DNA from 2 places in the Ruegeria sp. CDSC052 genome. Region 1 is predicted to be linked to the other one. Evidence: riboswitches for the same ligand, from Rfam matches in the RefSeq annotation. Region 1 holds a riboswitch; the other holds the start of a gene.
The links. A riboswitch is a leader RNA that binds a small molecule or an ion and turns the genes downstream of it on or off. The one in region 1 is predicted to bind cobalamin.

Region 1 (6,061 bases):
TGGAAAAGTACGCCTTCAAAATGCATCTGGCGCCGCGGTGTCGGGACGAATACAAGAAACGACATGATGAGATTTGGCCCGAGCTTGTGACGCTACTGAAAGACGCTGGCGTCTCGGATTATTCTATCCATCTGGACGAGGACACCAACATCCTGTTCGGGGTGCTTTGGCGCAAAGACGAACACACAATGGGCGCGCTGCCCGATCAAGAGATCATGCAAAAGTGGTGGGCCCATATGGCCGACATCATGGACACTAAGCCAGACAATGAACCCGTTGCCGTGCCACTGACGCCCATGTTTCACATGCCATGACCCATGTGGCCGTCATCGACATCGGCAAGACAAACGCCAAGCTTGCACTTGTGGATTTGTCTACGCTTAAGGAGTTGGTGGTCGTCAAACGCCCCAACACGGTTCTGGCCGGGCCGCCCTGGCCCCATTTCGATGTAGATGGCATCTGGAATTTCTTGCTGGATGCGATGGCCAGTTTTCATCAAAGCCACATTATCGACGCGATCACGATCACGACCCACGGCGCCTGCGCTGCATTGATCGGTCACGATGGTGATCTCGCAGCACCTATCCTTGACTACGAACACAATGGGCCTGATGCCACTGCCGCCGCCTATGACGCCATCAGACCGCCGTTTGAAGAAACAGGCGCACCGCGCTTGCCCATGGGCCTCAACCTCGGTGCCCAGCTTCATTGGCAATTCACCGAAGACCCCGACTTGCGGGGCCAAACAGTCGCCATCGTCACATATCCGCAATACTGGGCCTACCGGCTGACGGGGGCCTATGGCTGCGACGTGAGCTCGCTGGGCTGCCACACGGACCTCTGGAACCCGCACACCGGCTCATTTTCCGAGTTGGTCGATCGCCTCGATCTGGCTGATCTGATCGGAGAGCCACACAAATGTTCGGACGTCCTTGGGACGATTTTGCCCGATATTGCCGCACAAACCGGCCTTGATCCGGCAACACCCGTCTATTGTGGCATCCACGATTCTAATGCGTCGCTGCTGCCCCACATCTTGCATAAAACCGCTCCGTTTTCTGTTGTTTCGACAGGCACATGGGTCATCGCCATGAGCATCGGGGGCGGTCAAACGCACCTTGACCCCATGCGCGACACACTGATCAACGTTAACGCCATGGGCGACTCCGTGCCGTCCGCGCGCTTCATGGGCGGGCGGGAATATGATACCATCATTGCGGGTAACGCGGCTGCATACACTGACGACCATATAACCGAAGTCGCGCAGCGCGGGCCAATGCTCTTGCCCTCAATCATTCCAGAGAGCGGACCGTTTCAGAACCGCGGTGCCGAGTGGGTTGGCTCCGAGCCGCCTAAGGGCAGCATCGAACGCACGATCGCAACGGGGTTCTATTTGGCCCTGATGACAGCCGAATGCCTTGCACTCACTGGGCACAACGGGCCCGTCATCATCGAAGGCCCCTTTGCAGGGAACCCATGCTTCTGCAAAATGCTTGCCGCAGCGACGAACTGTACGGTCGAGGCATCAGGTGGGACCACTGGAACCAGCGAAGGTGCGGCCCTACTTGCATTGCCCGTAGGATCTCAGCCCCCGCGATCGGATGCAACACGGATCTATGAACCGCAAGATGGCGCTCTTTTTGATTATGCATCAAACTGGAAATTGGCAATATAGACTAGGGCCGTCACATGCTGAACCTTCCGGATCCGACGTTGTATGATCCACGGATCATAAAATGAAAATATGATCTAGAGACCATAAGGAGCAAACCTGCTCTGCCCCGTGGCTCAAGAAACCGTGCGGTTTCAGAGATAAAGAGATACATACCTCAAGTTCCGCCAATACTCTCACGCTTGCAACCCCGCAGCGCGCACCTGCTCAGGCGTCACCAGCTTTGACGCGATCAAGTCCTCGATCTGCCGATTGGTGATATGGCGGCACAGGGGATGGCGCTCGTAGATCCACTCGGCGAGGCTCGCGCGGCCTTTGGCTTCGGCCTCTCGCGCCTTCTCGCGGTCGGCCAGCACCTGGGCAAGCCCCTTCTCCCACCGGCGCATCTTGAACCAATTGTCCGAGAAACAGACCTTGCTCCGCGTGTAGCCTTCGCTTTCCTTGGCATAGGCTTTGATCGCTTGCTTCAGGTCATCAGGTTCTACCCCTGCCCTCAAAGCCGCTGCGATCAGGCGCAGAGTGGTCCGCCGGTCTCGGATCCTGTCTTCGGGATAGGCCGCCAAGATCTTCTCAGCTTCAAGATCTTCAACCTCCTCCGCCGCTTCGCGCTTGCGCGTAGGTGGTTTATGGATGGTTTTAGGATGGTTTGGGGTCCACCGTGAACCCCGTACCCCGTTCACCGTGGACCCCGTACCGGGTTCAGGCTGGGCGGGGTTCACAGTGACCCCCGTCTCAATATCGGGCTCGGCCGTGGGTTCGAGCGCGGCCACCCGCTCCAGAACAATGCGGTAAATGACGGTGTAGCCATTCTTGCAGTGCCGCCGCCCTGTCTCGATCAAAATGCCTTCGCGCAGGAAGTCGATGATTGTGCGCTTGACCGTGCTTTCGCTGAGCTCTGTGTGGCGCTGGATCGTCCCCTTGGAGCACCAGATGCCTGAGCCGTCATCACTCGCCTTGTCAGCCAGGAACATGATGATCTGCTTGCGTGCAGCGCTGCCAAAGCGGCGCTCGGCGCATTCATTTGCGACCGCCCAACTCATTGCAATGCCTCAAGGTTGCAAGCGTTACTGTGAGCATTCTGGCGCGGAAAATCCGTTGGAACTTTCGCTTTTTGTTCACTTTTTGTCAGGGGGTGCTTTGCACCCTTAAGCCGTTGTTTTCGCTTACGCTCTTTCTGGATTGCAAATCCGTGTACACCGGTTCGATTCCGGTACTCGCCTCCAATACTTTCAAACAGTTGCTTCGCATTCGGCTTTTCGAGCCTGCGACATGCCGTCTCGCTACGGCAGTGCTCTGCTGAGTGAAGCTTGACACCGGATTGATCAGAAGGCGGTGGACTCACTGGCTCGGCCGGTAAATTTGACCGCTCTATCGAATCCACGCGATATGCCCTTTGAAGTAACTGGCCCGCGAATCCTTTCGTCTGGATATCTTCGAGGCGCAAAGCCCAAACTCGCCTGCCGTCATTTTGCATGTGGCTGACCAAACATGCCGCTGACAGGCATTGGCAGGTCGCTTTTCCATTCTCGATGATTTCCGTGCGTCTGCCGCGCTTGACAAGCCCCCTGCCCGTGCCGCATGTCCCATCCGTTGGTGTCTGCACATGCAGATGAAAAGGGAATGCGTCAGCGGTCATCCGTCAAACGCAGCCGCCCCCGCGACCGTGACCGGAGAGGGTGCCCAAAGCCACTGGCCAGACAGGCCGGGAAGGCGGGACATCTGCCAGAGGCCAGCCTCTGACATCCGCAAGCCGGGAGACCTGCCAACATCCGAAGTTGAAACCGGACGGGGTGATCCGGTGTCGGGCCCATGTCGCAATACGTGGCCCGCATGAAACCCCGTCCCCCGCGAAGAGGATTTGGGGGGATGAGAGACATGACCGAGACCACACCTGTTGAACTGCTGGTGTGCACGACCTGCCGCCGCGGCCTGCCCGTCGAGAATGATGCAGATCGTCCTGGGGCGTTGCTGCACAAGGCGTTGGAGCAGGCAGAACTTCCTGATGGCGTCACTTTGAAGGCAGTAGAATGCCTTTCAAATTGCGATCAGGGCTGCTCGATTGTGCTGCGTGGCGGACCCGAACGTTGGACCTTTGTCTATGAGCATCTCGATGAAACCGATCATGTCGAGACCATTGTTGAAGGTGCGACCAAATATCTCGAGACCCAAGATGGCCTCGTTAAATGGCGCGAACGTCCTGAACATTTCCGCAAAAACTGTGCGGCCCGCATTCCCCCGATTGGAGCTTAGATATGAGCAATCTCGAAAAACTGCCCGTCACTGTGATCACCGGCTTTCTGGGCTCGGGAAAGACCACGCTGGTGCGTCATCTGATGCAGAACCCGCAGGGCAAGCGCCTGGCCGTTGTGGTCAACGAGTTTGGAGATGTTGGCGTCGATGGCGATATCCTCAAATCCTGCGCGATCCCCGATTGCCCGGCGGAAAACATTATGGAATTGGCCAATGGATGCATCTGCTGCACCGTGGCAGATGATTTCATCCCGACCATCGAGGCGCTGATGGCGCTAGAGCCGCGCCCCGATCACATTCTGATCGAAACCTCTGGCTTGGCCCTGCCCAAGCCGCTGCTGAAAGCGTTCGACTGGCCGGATATCCGCTCGAAAATCACCGTGGATGGCGTAATTGCTCTGGCCGATGCCGAAGCTGTGGCCGCCGGTCGCTTTGCCCCGAATGTCGCTGCGGTGGATGCCCAGCGCCTGGCCGATGACTCGATTGATCACGAAACGCCGCTATCCGAGGTGTTCGAGGACCAGATCTCCTGCGCCGACATCATTCTGCTGACCAAGCCTGATCTTGCTGGCCCCGAGGGGGTCGCCAAGGCCAAGGAAATCATCGCGGCAGAGGCTCCGCGCCCGCTGCCCGTGGTCGAAGTGGCCGAAGGCGCTGTGGATGTACGTGTTGTGCTGGGGCTTGAGGCCGCTGCTGAAGATGACATGGAGGCACGTCCCAGCCATCACGATGGCCACCACGATCACGAGCATGATGATTTCGAAAGCATCATTGTCGAGCTGCCGGAACAGACCGATCCGGCCCAGCTGGTCGCCAATATCGAACGTCTGGCGAATGAACTGAACATCCTGCGGGTCAAAGGCTATGCCGCTGTTACCGGCAAACCCATGCGCCTTTTGGTGCAGGCAGTCGGGGCCCGTGTGCGTCATCAGTACGACCGCCCGTGGGAGCCAGGTGAAGAGCGTCGCTCGCGTCTGGTGGTCATCGCCGAGCATGACGACATCAAAGAGGCTGAAATCCGCGAAATCCTCGTGGGTGTAACCGAGGCCGCCGAGTAAGCCATGCACGTCGTCTTCCGCGAAAGCCACGGGTTAGAGGAAACGGAGACCCCAACCGATCTGGGCCAGAGCCCGGCGGATCTGGTGGTGCTGTCCTTTTCCGACAGTGATCTTGGCGCTTTCGCGGCAGGCTGGCATCGTGGTGGTGGACCCGAAGGCCGGATGCCGACCCTGCGGCTGGCCAATCTAACGGCGCTGAAGCACCCGCTTTCTGTCGACACCTATGTCGAGCAGACGCTGGAGGGCGCCAAAGGCATTCTGATCCGCCTGATCGGTGGCGTGCCCTACTGGTCCTACGGATTGCAGCAGGTTCTGGCACTGGCCCACGCCAAAGGCATCGCTGTGGCAGTCCTGCCGGCGGATGGACGTGAAGATACGCGCCTGGATGACTATTCTACCCTGCCCGTTTCAACCCTGCGGCGGCTGGCGCATCTTTGCGACACAGGCGGTGAGGTCGCAGCGCAGGCTGCGCTGGCGCAAATGGCACTGGCCGCGGGGCTTTATTCTGGCCCGGTGATGGGGGCCAAGACGATCCCGGAATGTGGCGTATGGTGCCCGGATCGCGGTGTGATCCCGGCGGATACCGCATTCGCCGGTGATGCCAAGCGCATCCTCGTGACCTTCTATCGCGCCTATCTGACCTCGGCAGACACTGCCCCGGTCGCGGCCCTGATCCACCGTCTGCGTGCGCGTGGGTTTCAGGCTGTTGGCCTATTTGCGCCGTCGCTCAAAGCCCCTACCGCCGCTGACTGGCTGCGCGAACAGGTCGTAGCGCTGGCCCCCTCGGCAATCATCAACGCCACCTCCTTTTCGGGCAAAGGCGCCTCGGGAACGTCCCCGCTGGACGCCGCCAATGTGCCGGTATTTCAGGTCGCCTTGTCCACCGCACGCCGCAAGGCTTGGGTCGATGCGGAACGCGGGCTGTCCCCCGCCGACCTCGCAATGCATGTGGTCCTGCCCGAGGTGGATGGCCGCATTTCGGCGGGCATCGCTTCGTTCAAGGAACCGGGCAAGCGCGACCCGTATCTGGAATATTCCCGTTTTGCCCACCGCCCCGAGCCGGAACGGGTTGAGGCGATCA
Region 2 (6,061 bases), on a different contig from region 1:
GGATCAGATGCAGCACTGCGCGACGGGCCGAACGTGGGCCGAGGCCTGGCAGTTTGGCCATCAGGTCGATCAGATTGTCGATATCGCTGTTCGAACTCACTGCGCTTGCTCCTGCATAAGGGCCGGGCAGTTGGGCCCGGCCGGTATTTCGTCTGGAGTGCCTATCAGAACGGCAGCTTGATGTCTGCGGGCAGGCCCATACCTTCGGTCAGCTTAGCCATCTCAGCCTGCGACCGTTCTGCGGCCTTGGCCTGAGCATCTTTGACGGCGGCCAGGATCAGATCTTCGACCACTTCCTTGTCGTCGCCGTTAAAGATTGACGGGTCGATATCGAGACCTTTCAGCTCTCCCTTGGCCGTGGCTGTTGCCTTGACCAGCCCTGCACCGGATTCGCCGACAACCATGATGGTATTCAGCTCTTCCTGCATATCCGTCATCTTGGTCTGTAGATCCTGCGCGGATTTCATCATCTTGGCCATGTCACCCAGGCCGCCGAGTCCTTTGAGCATCGGTATTCTCCTAATATCCGGTTTGACGCCTAAATACGGGCGCGGTCGGCGCGGCACAAGGGCCGAGCTGGCTCCCGCCCGTCGTCAAGGCCTTTGGCAAGACCTTTCCTCTCGTTGGGCCCGGGAGGTTTCCTGTTGGGTAAGATGGGACGGTTTCAGTCTTCCTCGAACGGGTCCCATTCGTCTTCGACCTCGGGCAGCGCCTCGGTTTCCACCTTGGCGGCACGTTCTTCCGGTGTTTCAATCCGCTTGATGCGTGCCTTCGGAAATTGCATGAGCACCGCCTGAACCAATGGGTGTTTCTCAGCCTCTGCTTTCAACGCCAGCTCGGCGGCGTCTCGAATCTCGGCGATGGTCGCAACCTCACCATCGGCTACAATCGACACAGCCCAGCGGTTGCCAGTCCATCGTTGCAGCGACGAACCCAGTCTCGCTGCCAGATCTGTGGGTGCGTTCTGTGTCGGGGTGAATTCGATCCGCCCCGGTTGGTAAGAAACCAGCCGCACCCCGTTTTCGACCTCGACCAGAAGTTTCACATCCCGATTGGTGCGGATCAATTCAACCACGTGGTCAAAACTCGGATACCGTGCCAGCGCCGATTGGATATCATGGGCCAGAGCCGCCGAAGGCGCGCCGGCGGGGCTGCTAGTTGCGGACACGTAAGAAGATGATGCCGCTGGTACCGGAGCCTGAGAGGGCACGGCCATACCACCGCCCGGACCACCATTCGGAGGCGGTGGCGGGTTGTCCTGCAGGCGCTTGATCAGCTCTTCGGGGCTGGGCAAGTCGGCAACATGGGTCAGGCGGATAACGGCCATTTCAGCAGCCATCATGGCATTTGGCGCGGCCGATACCTCTTCCAGCGCTTTCAGCAACATCTGCCACATCCGGGTCAAAACGCGCATTGGCAGGGCCTCGGCCATTTGCTGACCACGGGCACGTTCATCAGGGGAAACCGTCGGGTCCTCGGCTGCGTCTGGCGTGATCTTCACAACCGAAACCCAGTGCGTGATTTCGGCCAGGTCACGCAGCACGGATAGCGGATCGGCCCCTTCGGCATATTGCCCGCCCAATTCAGTCAGCGCGCTTGCTGCATCCCCTCGCAGGATCATTTCCATCAAGTCCAATACCCGGCCCCGGTCGGCCAGACCCAGCATCGCGCGCACCTGATCGGCGCTGGTTTCACCGGCCCCATGGCTGATTGCCTGATCCAGCAGCGATGTTGCGTCGCGCGCCGACCCTTCGGCCGCGCGGGTGATCAGCGCCAGGGCATCCTCCGCGATCTGCGCCTTCTCAGCCGCTGCAATCTTATTGAGCAGGCCAATCATGTCCTCGGGTTCGATCCGGCGCAGGTCAAATCGTTGGCACCGCGACAGAACAGTCACCGGGACTTTGCGGATTTCGGTCGTGGCAAAGATGAACTTCACATGCGCAGGAGGTTCTTCCAACGTCTTGAGCAGCGCGTTGAACGCGCTGGTCGAAAGCATGTGAACTTCGTCGATGATGTAGATCTTATAGCGCGCACTGGCGGCACGATAGCGCACCGAGTCGATGATTTCGCGAATGTCATTTACGCCGGTGCGGCTGGCGGCGTCCATCTCCATCACATCGACATGGCGGCCTTCCATGATGGCGACGCAATGTTCGCACTGGCCGCAAGGTTCGGTCGTGGGCTTGCCTTGCCCATCAGGACCGATGCAGTTCATGCCCTTGGCGATGATCCGGGCCGTGGTCGTCTTACCGGTGCCGCGGATGCCAGTCATGATGAAGGCTTGCGCAATCCGGTCGGCCTCGAACGCGTTTTTCAGCGTGCGCACCATTGCGTTCTGACCGACGAGGTCAGCAAAAGTTTCCGGGCGGTATTTCCGCGCGAGAACCTGATAGGCGGGGCTGGGCGTGTCGGTCATGTCTGCTCTGTTGGATTCGTGTCAGGTTTGCAGCGTAGAGACCCCCGCCGTCCGCGTCCACCGCGCGCGAAAAGGAATTTCGTTTTGGCAAGTTGCATCAGAGCCGGTAAATCATGAGGGGCTTTAGCCCCATGTGGTGATGCAGGAAAAGGAGCTGTGTTGGAGAGTTTTGCAATTCACCCTCTTGGATTGGGCAAAGGGCAGATCGCTCTGTGCCCACTGCCGGGTGTCACGGGCGATTATGCTGGGGATTTCGCAGTAATCCGGAATTGGGCGCCGGACCTGGTCATCTCGATGACGACCTCGGATGAGTTCCAGCATTCCGGCGGGCTGTCATTCGAGGCGGACCTGCAGTGCGAACGGATTGCCTGGGTTCACCTTCCAATCCGCGATTTCGGCGTCCCCACGCCTGAGGTTGAGGCGCTTTGGCCGCAAGCCAGTGAGGCGGCCCAACATGTCCTTGCCAGCGGTGGCAAGGTGCTGGTGCATTGCCGCGGTGGGTGCGGTCGCTCGGGGATGGTTGTGATGCGGCTAATGGTGGAATGCGGCGAAGCGCCTGGCCAAGCGCTTCGGCGGTTGCGTGCGGTGCGGCCCTGCGCGGTGGAAACCAAAGCGCAAAAGGACTGGGCCGGGTTGCCGGCCCGAACCCTTCCCTGAATCAGGCAGACACTTGATACGGAATACTGTCGCTGCGCGGCGGCAGAGTCGAAACGTCGAGCATCGCACAGGGTGGTTCTGACAGAAAACCAGCGGATTTCTGGATGAACTCCGGCCCGAACATCATGTCGCCATAGGCGTCCAGCATTTCTGTCGGCGTGTCCGTGCTGGTGCCGCAATAGACCCTGATCTGTTCTGATTGGGCCCGAAAACGGGCCGTGCAGCCTTCGGTGCAATGGGTCAGATCGCTAGTGCCTTCGACCTCGAATGTTTTGGATGCTGCAGGCGTTGCCGTCGCCATCGCCTCGGCCATGGCGCGTGCCATTCGGGCCAGGGCGGGGCAGGGTTTCCCGGTCCTCTGACAGACGGTTGCGGTGAATTCATGTGTCTTTGTCTTCCAGATCATAATGCGCCCTCCGCGCGCAGGACGAAGGGTGAGGATCAGGTGTGACAGCGCGCTGACGACCTGCCCGGACACCCCGCCCGAGTTTCGGTTTCGATACGATGGCAGGTCTCCTGACTTGCGGGTCGTCGCTTTGCCGACCTTCCCAGCCCTGGGGCCAGTGGTATTTCGGCATTGCTCACCGCTTACAGTTGCGGGGGCAGTCGCGGAGTTGGCCCTTTCCGGCATCGCCGGGGCAGACCGCACCGTGTTCCCTTTTCATCCCGCCCCAATTCCGGGGCAAGAACCATCACCACATCGCTAGCGGCTATGCAGACCCCGAGTCAAGCCACCTGTTGGGGTGCAAACCGGACGTTTGGTCATCTTGATGAAATCTTGACTCTGGTGGCCGAAATCGGGCCGATTGTTGAGTGAACCGAGTAGTTCAGAACTTGTCGGAAGCGCCATGCTTGATACCACGCCCTGCGTCCAGACTAAGGACTTTGACTTTGCCTCATGCTCTGCCAGCCTGTCGGCACGGCTGTATCTGCCTGCAACCGAGCCGAAGATCGCCGTGGTGATTCACAGCGCAACTGCAGTGCCGCGCGAATATTACCAGCATTTTGCCCGTTGGCTGGCCGCCGAACAGGGTATGGCCTGTCTGACCTATGACTACAGCGATTTCGGGCATTCGCTGCGCGACAAACTCAAAACCTCTGAGGTGACCATGGCGGATTGGGCCTTGGTCGACATGCCCGCCGCACGGGCTGAGATGCGCAGGCGGTTCCCGGACGCTTTGCAGTGGAGCATCGGTCATTCCCTTGGCGGCTTGCTGGGGCCGGTGCAGCCAGACATTGATCAGATCGACCGGATGATCTGTGTATGTTCGGGGCTGGTTACTCTGTCCGACCATCCCTGGCCCTATCGCGGGCTGGCGTGGATGTTCTGGCATGTGCATGGGCGTCTGGCAGTGAATGCGCTGGGCTATCTGCCGGGCAAAGCGGTGGGGATCGGTGCCGATTTGCCTGGTCCGGTCTATTGGCAATGGCGTGGCTGGTGCACGGCGCCGCAGAATTATGTGCCGCAGATCGGTGACGCTCTGCCCGAAGCGAGATGGGCGCAATCGAATACGCCGGTGGACCTGTTCACCTTCGAGGACGACCAGATGGTGCCGCCAGACGCTGTCTGGCGGCTTGCCGATCTGTATGGACCAAAGGCGCGGCGACATCTGTTGTCTCCGAATGAATTCGGAGCGCCTGAGATCGGTCATATTGGCGCTTTTGCCCGCAGAAACCGGGCGGTTTGGCCCCGGTTGATTGCCTGAAAACGAGGCGCCTTTCTGTCACGCTCAGTGTCTGCTGCGGGACTTTTTGTCATTCATGACGGATCGCACCATTTTGCCAAAGGCTTTGTCACGTGCCCGTGACTGCGCGAGGGTTTCGGAATTCCTCTGATCTTCGCGCCGAAGCTTGTGCCAGCGCGCCAGCCGGTCGGGCTCAAGCACGCCATTGGCAATCGCCTCCTGCACAGCACAACCGGGTTCGGCCTGGTGCTGGCAATCTGAGAACCGGCACCTTGCAGCCAATTCAAGAAGGTCTGAGAAAACCTCATCCACGCCGTCTTGGGCTTCCATCAAACGCAGGGCGCGCATTCCTGGCGTATCAATCAGCCACCCCCCGTTTCGCATCGGGTGAAGCGCACGATGGGTCGTGGTGTGGCGACCCCGTGCGTCATCCTCGCGGATCCCCGCCGTTGTCCCGGCCTGACCAGTCATGGCGTTCGCCAATGTGGTTTTGCCGACACCGGATGAGCCGACCAAAGCAGCAGTTTGCCCGGCAGGGCACCAGGACAGGATCGGATCAATCTCTGACGCCTCCAGCGCGTTGACGGTTAGAACGGTCAGAAACCGAACCAGCGAACTGGCCTGACTGGCATAGCTCTCTGGGTCAGGGCAGCTGTCGGCCTTGGTCAGGACAACAACCGGATAGCACCCGGCCTGATGCGCCAGTGCCAGATAACGTTCAAGCCGGGCCAGATTGAAATCGGCATTGCAGGAACTGACGATATACAGCACGTCCACATTCGCCGCGATCAACTGAACCTGCGCACCGGTGCCTGCGGCCCGGCGTTGCAAGAGGCTTTTGCGCTCCAAAAGATGCCGAATGCGGTTTTGATCATCCGCAAGGACCCAATCGCCAACCGCAAATTCGCCGGTTGATCGGTCAGGGGTCAGATCAGATGTGCCGCCAAGCGCATTCAGGCCGATCAGGCGATCACGATGGACGGCGTTGATGCGATGCGGTGTGCAGGTAGGGTTCACAGCATGTTGGGCTGCAAAATGAGAGGACCATCCCAGGTCCGAAAGTGTTTTGGACATTGTTCTGCCTGTGTTCAGATACAGGAAACCATCAGGGTGGCAGACGCGCACCCATCGGTAACATGTTCAGGCAAGAGCGGGTGTTAGTCCCGGAAACGCTCTGCCCGAAGGGTCATTGCTACAATCATAAAGTCCCTCCTGCGGCAGTCGTTGCGCGTAAGTGAGAGGTTGGACATCGACCCAAGCGGGGCTCGTTGTGGCTGCTTCCTTCCGGATCTGACCAGGTTGG

Region 2: linked by a shared signal. The riboswitch ahead of AC2FIM_RS13265 (hypothetical protein) and the one ahead of AC2FIM_RS04985 (DUF1636 family protein) in region 1 are both predicted to bind cobalamin.

The regions. Positions count from the first base shown of each region.
Region 1 is NZ_JBXWOB010000001.1:989,939-995,999, forward strand. Features, by position in the region: gene rhaM (L-rhamnose mutarotase) at 1-314, shown strand, start outside; gene AC2FIM_RS04975 (FGGY-family carbohydrate kinase) at 311-1,675, shown strand; gene AC2FIM_RS04980 (hypothetical protein) at 1,849-2,712, opposite strand; cobalamin riboswitch at 3,247-3,453, shown strand; gene AC2FIM_RS04985 (DUF1636 family protein) at 3,548-3,922, shown strand; gene cobW (cobalamin biosynthesis protein CobW) at 3,925-4,980, shown strand; gene cobN (cobaltochelatase subunit CobN) at 4,984-6,061, shown strand, end outside.
Region 2 is NZ_JBXWOB010000007.1:135,424-141,484, forward strand. Features, by position in the region: gene recR (recombination mediator RecR) at 1-100, opposite strand, end outside; gene AC2FIM_RS13250 (YbaB/EbfC family nucleoid-associated protein) at 165-509, opposite strand; gene AC2FIM_RS13255 (DNA polymerase III subunit gamma/tau) at 665-2,416, opposite strand; gene AC2FIM_RS13260 (protein-tyrosine phosphatase family protein) at 2,573-3,073, shown strand; gene AC2FIM_RS13265 (hypothetical protein) at 3,075-3,479, opposite strand; cobalamin riboswitch at 3,563-3,782, opposite strand; gene AC2FIM_RS13270 (alpha/beta hydrolase family protein) at 3,922-4,779, shown strand; gene rsgA (ribosome small subunit-dependent GTPase A) at 4,804-5,832, opposite strand; RNA gene ffs (signal recognition particle sRNA small type) at 5,991-6,061, opposite strand, start outside.